DNA from 2 places in the Pantoea sp. C2G6 genome. Region 2 is predicted to be linked to the other one. Evidence: predicted binding sites of a transcription regulator. Region 2 holds the regulator's gene; the other holds the start of a gene.
The links. Region 2 encodes PhoB, which activates phosphate uptake and scavenging genes when phosphate is short. Its sites were predicted from a motif close to CTGTCATAAAACTGNCNNAT; they were not measured.
Positions count from the first base shown of each region.

Region 1: a site for PhoB is predicted at 1,869-1,888, ahead of pstS (phosphate ABC transporter substrate-binding protein PstS). Genes of this name have one in related genera too.

Region 1 is NZ_JBGMNJ010000014.1:32,810-36,228, reverse strand. It holds gene pstC (phosphate ABC transporter permease PstC) at 1-632, opposite strand, end outside; gene pstS (phosphate ABC transporter substrate-binding protein PstS) at 720-1,763, opposite strand; gene ACCW71_RS16530 (hypothetical protein) at 1,982-3,139, opposite strand; gene glmS (glutamine--fructose-6-phosphate transaminase (isomerizing)) at 3,209-3,419, opposite strand, start outside.
Region 2 is NZ_JBGMNJ010000006.1:141,144-144,562, reverse strand. It holds gene ACCW71_RS10585 (AAA family ATPase) at 1-35, opposite strand, end outside; gene sbcD (exonuclease subunit SbcD) at 32-1,237, opposite strand; gene phoB (phosphate response regulator transcription factor PhoB) at 1,434-2,123, shown strand; gene phoR (phosphate regulon sensor histidine kinase PhoR) at 2,138-3,419, shown strand, end outside.

The DNA of each region.
Region 1 (3,419 bases), on a different contig from region 2:
GTGGTGCAGCCGATGCCGTAGGCGGACTCTTTCATCATCACCGGCGTCTGCTCAAACACATCGCGCATCACCGAGGCGATATAAGGGATGATCATAATGGCCAGGATCACCCCCGCCGCCAGAATACCGATACCAAACGCCGGGCCGGAGAAGAGTTCGCCGACAATCGGAATGCCCGACATCACGTCGTTGACCGGGGTCTGGAAATATTCGGCAAACAGCGGGGCGAAAACAAACAGGCCCCACATGCCGTAAACAATGCTGGGGATCGCGGCCAGCAGCTCAATGGCAGTGCCCAGCGGGCGACGCAGCCAGCCTGGCGCGAGTTCAGTCAGAAACAGGGCGATACCAAAGCTCACCGGCACCGCGATAATCAGCGCGATGATCGAGGTGACAAGGGTGCCGTAGATGGGAACCAGCGCACCAAATTGTTCGTTGGGGGCGTCCCAGGTTTTGGTCCACAAAAAGGAGAAACCAAACTTCTGGATGCTGGGCCACGAGGAGATGATCAGGGAGACGATAATGCCGCCCATCAGCAACAGGACGATCAGCGCGGCCAGCTTCACCAGCGCACCGAAAATTCTGTCACCTTGTTTGCCTGGGGCTTTGAACGCCGGCTTGGTTGCAGCCATAGAAGTCTCAGTCTTCAGGAGTTATCAGGGCGGCGCTACGCCGCCCGTGGGGTCTGACCGGCGCATTATCCGGTCAGGGTCGGTCAATTACTGATAAAGCGCCTTACCAGAACTGTCTTTGATGTTAGCTTTCCAGGCCGCGCGGATCTGAGCCGTCACGCTCTCTGGCAGCGCGGCATAGTCGAGCGCGGTCGCGGTTTTGCCGCCATTTTTGTAGGCCCAGTCAAAGAACTTCAGCACTTCACTGCCTTTGGCCGCATTCGCCTGATCTTTGTAGATCAGAATGAAGGTGGTTGAGGAGATTGGCCACGCATCCGCGCCCTTCTGGAAGGTCAGATCCTGAGCGAACGATTTGCTCCAGTCTGCGCCTTTGGCGGCGTTGCTGAAGCTGGTTTCGCTCGGGGCGACCGGCTTGCCATCGGCATCCATCAGTCTGGTATAGGTCAGGTTGTTCTGTTTGGCGTAGGCGTATTCCACATAGCCGATTGAACCTGGCAGACGCTGAACAAAGGCGGCGACGCCGTCGTTGCCTTTACCGCCCAGACCCACCGGCCAGTTAACGGTGTTGCCTTTACCAATTTTGCTGTTCCACTCTTCGTTCACTTTCGCCAGATAGCTGGTGAAAACGAAGGAGGTGCCTGAACCGTCAGCGCGGCGTACCACGTTGATGTTGGTCTCTGGCAGTTTTACGCCCGGATTGAGTTTAGCGATCGCCGGGTCGTTCCACTTTTTGATGGTGCCGAGGTAGATGTCGCCCACGGTTTTGCCATCCAGCGTCAGCTGGCCCGATTTGATGCCCGGCAGGTTAACCGCCAGCACCACCCCGCCGATCACCGTCGGGAACTGGAACAGGCCATTTTTTTGCAGATCTTCATCTTTCATTGGCGCATCGGACGCACCGAAATCGACGGTTTTGGCGATGATCTGTTTCACGCCGCCCGATGAACCGATGCCCTGGTAGTTGATTTTGCTACCGGTGGCTTGCTGATACTCTGCTGCCCACTTGGCATAAACCGGCGCCGGGAACGTCCCGCCTGCGCCCGTCAGATCGGTGGCCGCATAAGCAGATACCGCGCTGACGGCAAAGGTGGCGGCGAGAATTCGGGCTACGGTGCTACGCATCAGTGTCATATTCCCTCCAGGGGAGAAAAGTCAGGCTCGGGGCCGTTTTAGTAAGAGTCAGTGATTGCTGCTGGAGGGAAAATAGGACAGTTTGATGACAGTGAAATGTACGAAATATGACAGTTATGTGACAGGGAGTGCAGCAGAATTGCGCTGACATTTTTCTGGTAAAGCCTTTTTGCACCAGTTTAATCGGCCAGGCAACGACCTGACCGTCAACAGGCTGATTAATGGTGTGGCGACACCTCAGGGCATTGATAAACCGGGAGCTTAGGAGGCTTTTTCGCTGGCGGCGTTACCTTAGGCTGTTCAGGGATCAGACCGGAAATCGCCTGAACAGGAACATTATAATTATTGATGACTATTGTAGGTTGCCTTTCGCCAGCAGGCGCATCAACAACCTTTTTTGGCGTATCGGATGGCGGCTCAACTAAGGGAGGTTCAGTCTGTTTATTCTCTTTGTCGGCTTTCAGGCATGATTCCGTTCTCATACCGCGAGCCAAATGGCGTGACTGACCGCGCATGTTATAGCCATCTTTGGGTAATTCAGCATAAACATACTCTCCATTATTGTTACAAAACCGGATGAAATGTTTATCGCCTGTGCCCCACAAAATATCGACCTGCTTAAGCGTTGCAGTAAATTCTCTCTCTTTACTATCTTTATTTAATGTTGTTAAGCCAGATAACTCTCTATCACAGCTTCTACAGGATAATTCGATTATTTCCTCGCTGTCTTTCTTCAGCAGAATTTCAATATTGGTTTTCCTGAAGCCCGCCATTTCCATGCTGTTTTTGACAAAATTATTCAAGCCAAACCAGCCCAAACAAGTATAAGCAATGAAATAAAACAAAAAGAATAGTAACAACGCTGCGAGGAAGTTAAAAGCTTTATAAATTGTGTAGGTATGAACACTGGTTGAAGGTGCTGATGGTAGTAACGCATTTTTTCCCAGCCGTGAAACAGGGAAATAGACAAATATCAGCCAAAACGATGCAGAAACCAGTGTAAGTAAAACACCCTGCCCCAGGAAAGACAATGAAGAATTATTTATTACGTGATCTTTATTTAAAAAATAGTTCACATATAAAACAACCAAAAAAGCCACGATAAAAAAAACGAAAAAAACAGAATTTTTCGTTGCTGCTTTTTTCTTTATCTGGCGCAAATCAGATATTAAAAAAGCATAATTGATTAAAATCACCCCAATCGAGACTGGAATAAAAAGGCGAAGGACAATAGCCAGAATAGCAAGAGAATTACCAAATGAAAGCCCATCCGGGGCATAATTAATAATATGGTAACAGTAATAATAGATAAAAGCGAAACCCACCACCGCCGATGATGAAAAAAATCCAGCTAAGAATTTTTTTAAACTATACACAATTTTCCCCAAGAGCGTGATTAGCCCGTAAAGATAAAAAGGCCCACCTGATTAGATGGGCCTTAAACATTATTCTACCGTAACCGATTTCGCCAGGTTACGCGGCTGGTCGACGTCGGTGCCTTTGATCAGCGCGACGTGATAAGAGAGTAACTGCAACGGCACGGTGTAGAAGATTGGCGCGATTACCTCTTCAACGTGCGGCAGCGGGATAATCTTCATCCCGTCACTGTCGCTGAAGCCCGCGTCCTGATCGGCAAACACATAGAGCAGGCCGCCG
Region 2 (3,419 bases):
TTGAGGTTTTTAAACCGTAGCGTGAGGATCTTCATTGGTTCTCTTCCATGGCGGCCAGCGTCTGGCGAAACAGGGTAGTCATCTGGTCGAGTTGCGCCGGTTGCAGCGCCTCATCCAGCGCCAGCCGCCGGGCAAAGACCTCCTCCACCTTCAGCTCGCTCAGGGTTTCATTATCGAGTCGCGCCAGACTCTGCTGCCGCTGCTCGCGGCTGCGGCGTAACAGCAGGACCTCGACCGGCAGCGTGGCGGTCAGGCTCTCCACCTGACGTTGCAGGTCGCTGAGGTACTCCTGGGTGGTGACTTCGATGTCGAGCCAGATCGGTTTCGGCAGCGGCAGCGGCAGCGCGCTGAAGGCGTTGAGCTGTTCAGCAATCTGCGCCAGCGATCCTTTCAACACCTGCATCGGCTGACTCTGCGGCACCACCAGCGGCGTGACCGATTGCAGACCGCTGGCACTCAGCTCCAGCAGAAAGACGCTTTTTTCGCTGCCCAGCTCATCAAAACTCAGCGGGATCGGCGAGCCGCTGTAACGGATATGCTCGCTGCCCGCCACCCGCTGGGCGCGATGGATATGGCCCAGCGCAATATAGTCGGCCGCCGGAAAGGCGCTGGCGGGGAAGGCGTCCAGCGTGCCGATGTAGATGTCGCGTACCGAATCGCTCTGGCTGACGCCGACGGTGGTGAGATGGCCGGTGGCGATCACCGGCAGCCCATAGCCGAGCGCCTTTGCCGCCTCAAAACGCTGCTGATAATGGTGAGCGATCGCCTCCAGCAGTGAGGTCTGTTTATCGCGGCCCGACTGGCCCGCCCGGCTGCGCAGAATATCGCGCGGCCGCAGATAGGGAATGGCGCACAGCAGCGCGCCCGGCTCCCCGTGGCGGGTGGTGAGCAGCAGCAGATCCTCATTTTCCTGCGGGGCGGCGATCACTCTGGTGTTGAGGCAGGCGAGCAGCTCGCGCGACTCATTCAGGGTCGCCACCGAATCGTGATTGCCTGCCAGCACAATCAGCTGACAGCCCGTGGGTTGCAGCGCCACCACAAAGCGGTTGAACATTTCGCGCGCGTAGCTGGGCGGCGTGCCGGTATCAAACAGATCGCCCGCGATGATCAGTGCATCCACCTGATGCTGTTCAATCTGGATCAACAGCCAGTCGAGAAACGCCTGATGCTCCGCGGCCCGACTTTTGTTGTAGAAGAACTGCCCCAGATGCCAGTCCGCGGTATGAATGATGCGCATAAGAGTCCCTGCCGTTGTGATTCGCCCGGCGATTATACTGGCTCTGCCGCCAAAGCGAAAAATTGTCGCGGCGCTGTCATAAATGATTACCTGCGTGGTTACAGGCAGGTTATGTTTTTCATAAAAGTGTCACAAATCTGACGCATAATGGCGCCGCGAATCTCAGTGACAGCCGTCATAATCAGCAGGAGTAATAATGGCTAAGCGCATTTTGGTTGTGGAAGATGAAGCCCCCATCCGAGAAATGTTGTGTTTTGTTCTGGAGCAGAACGACTATCAGCCAATCGAGGCGGAAGATTATGACAGCGCCGTGGGCAAGCTGATTGAACCCTGGCCCGATCTGATTCTGCTGGACTGGATGTTACCCGGCGGCAGCGGCATTCAGTTTATCAAGCATCTGAAGCGCGAAGCGATGACCCGCGACATTCCGGTGATGATGCTCACCGCGCGCGGTGAAGAGGAGGACCGGGTGCGCGGGCTGGAAGTGGGGGCTGACGATTACATTACCAAGCCATTCTCGCCGAAAGAGCTGATGGCGCGGATCAAAGCGGTGATGCGCCGTATCTCCCCGATGGCGGTGGAGGAGGTGATTGAGATACAGGGGCTGAGTCTCGATCCCTCTTCCCATCGCGTGATGTCCGAGACCACCCCGCTGGAGATGGGCCCGACCGAATATAAGCTGCTGCACTTCTTTATGACCCACCCGGAGCGGGTCTACAGCCGCGAACAGCTGCTGAACCACGTCTGGGGCACCAATGTTTATGTGGAAGATCGCACCGTCGACGTTCACATCCGCCGTTTACGTAAAGCGCTGGAGATCTCCGGCCACGATCGCATGGTACAAACCGTCCGCGGAACAGGGTATCGTTTCTCTGCCCGCTACTGAACGGAGCCTTAACCGTGCTGGAACGCCTCTCCTGGAAGAGATTACTGACAGAACTGCTGCTGGCGTCTCTGCCTGCGCTGCTGCTCGGTCTGCTGTTTGGCTATCTGCCGTGGCTGCTGCTGCTGAGCGTGCTGGCGGTGCTGCTGTGGCATTTCCATAATCTGATGCGGCTGTCGCACTGGCTGTGGCTCGATCGCACCATGACGCCGCCCACCGGACGCGCCAGCTGGGAGCCGCTGTTTTATGGGCTCTATCAGATGCAGCTGCGTAACCGGCGGCGGCGGCGTGAACTGGGCAATCTGATCAAGCGCTTTCGCAGCGGCGCGGAGTCGCTGCCCGACGCGGTGATCCTCACCACTGAAGAGGGCACCATTTTCTGGTGCAACGGGCTGGCGCAACAGCACCTTGGCCTGCGCTGGCCGGAGGATAATGGCCAGAATATCCTCAATCTGCTGCGCTACCCGGAGTTCTCCCGCTATATCCGCCAGCGTGATTTCGACAAGCCGCTGACGCTGGTGCTGAACAACAAATTTCATATGGAATTCCGCGTGATGCCCTACAGCGAAGGGCAGTGGCTGCTGGTGGCGCGTGACGTCACCCAGATGCATCAGCTGGAGGGCGCGCGGCGCAACTTCTTTGCCAACGTCAGCCATGAACTGCGCACCCCGCTGACGGTGTTGCAGGGCTATCTGGAGATGATGAACGACTCGGTGATGAGCGAGCCTTCGCGCAGTAAAGCGCTGCATACCATGTCGGAGCAGACGCGCCGCATGGACAGCCTGGTGAAACAGCTGCTGACGCTGTCGCGCATTGAAGCCGCACCGGCGATCGATCTCAAAGAGAAGGTGGATGTGCCGGTGATGCTGAAGCTCTTGCAGCATGAGGCCGCAACGCTGAGCGGCGGCCGGCACGAGATCCATTTCCACACCGATCCCCATCTGAAAGTCTTTGGCAACGATGAGCAGCTGCGCAGCGCCATCTCCAACCTGGTTTACAACGCGGTCAATCACACCCCTGACGGCACCCGCATCGACATCAGCTGGCTGCGCAGTAAGCAGGGGGCGACCTTCCGGGTGTGTGACAATGGACCGGGCATCGCGGCGGAACATATCCCCCGTCTGACCGAGCGCTTCTATCGGGTCGATAAAGCGCGATCGCGCGCCACCGGCGGCAGCGGGCTGGGGCTGGCGATTGTCAAACATGCGCTGAGCCACCATAACGCCCGGCTGGAGATCCGCAGCGTGCCGCATCAGGAGACCTGTTTCACCTTTACCCTGCCGGCGAGGTTGATTGTCG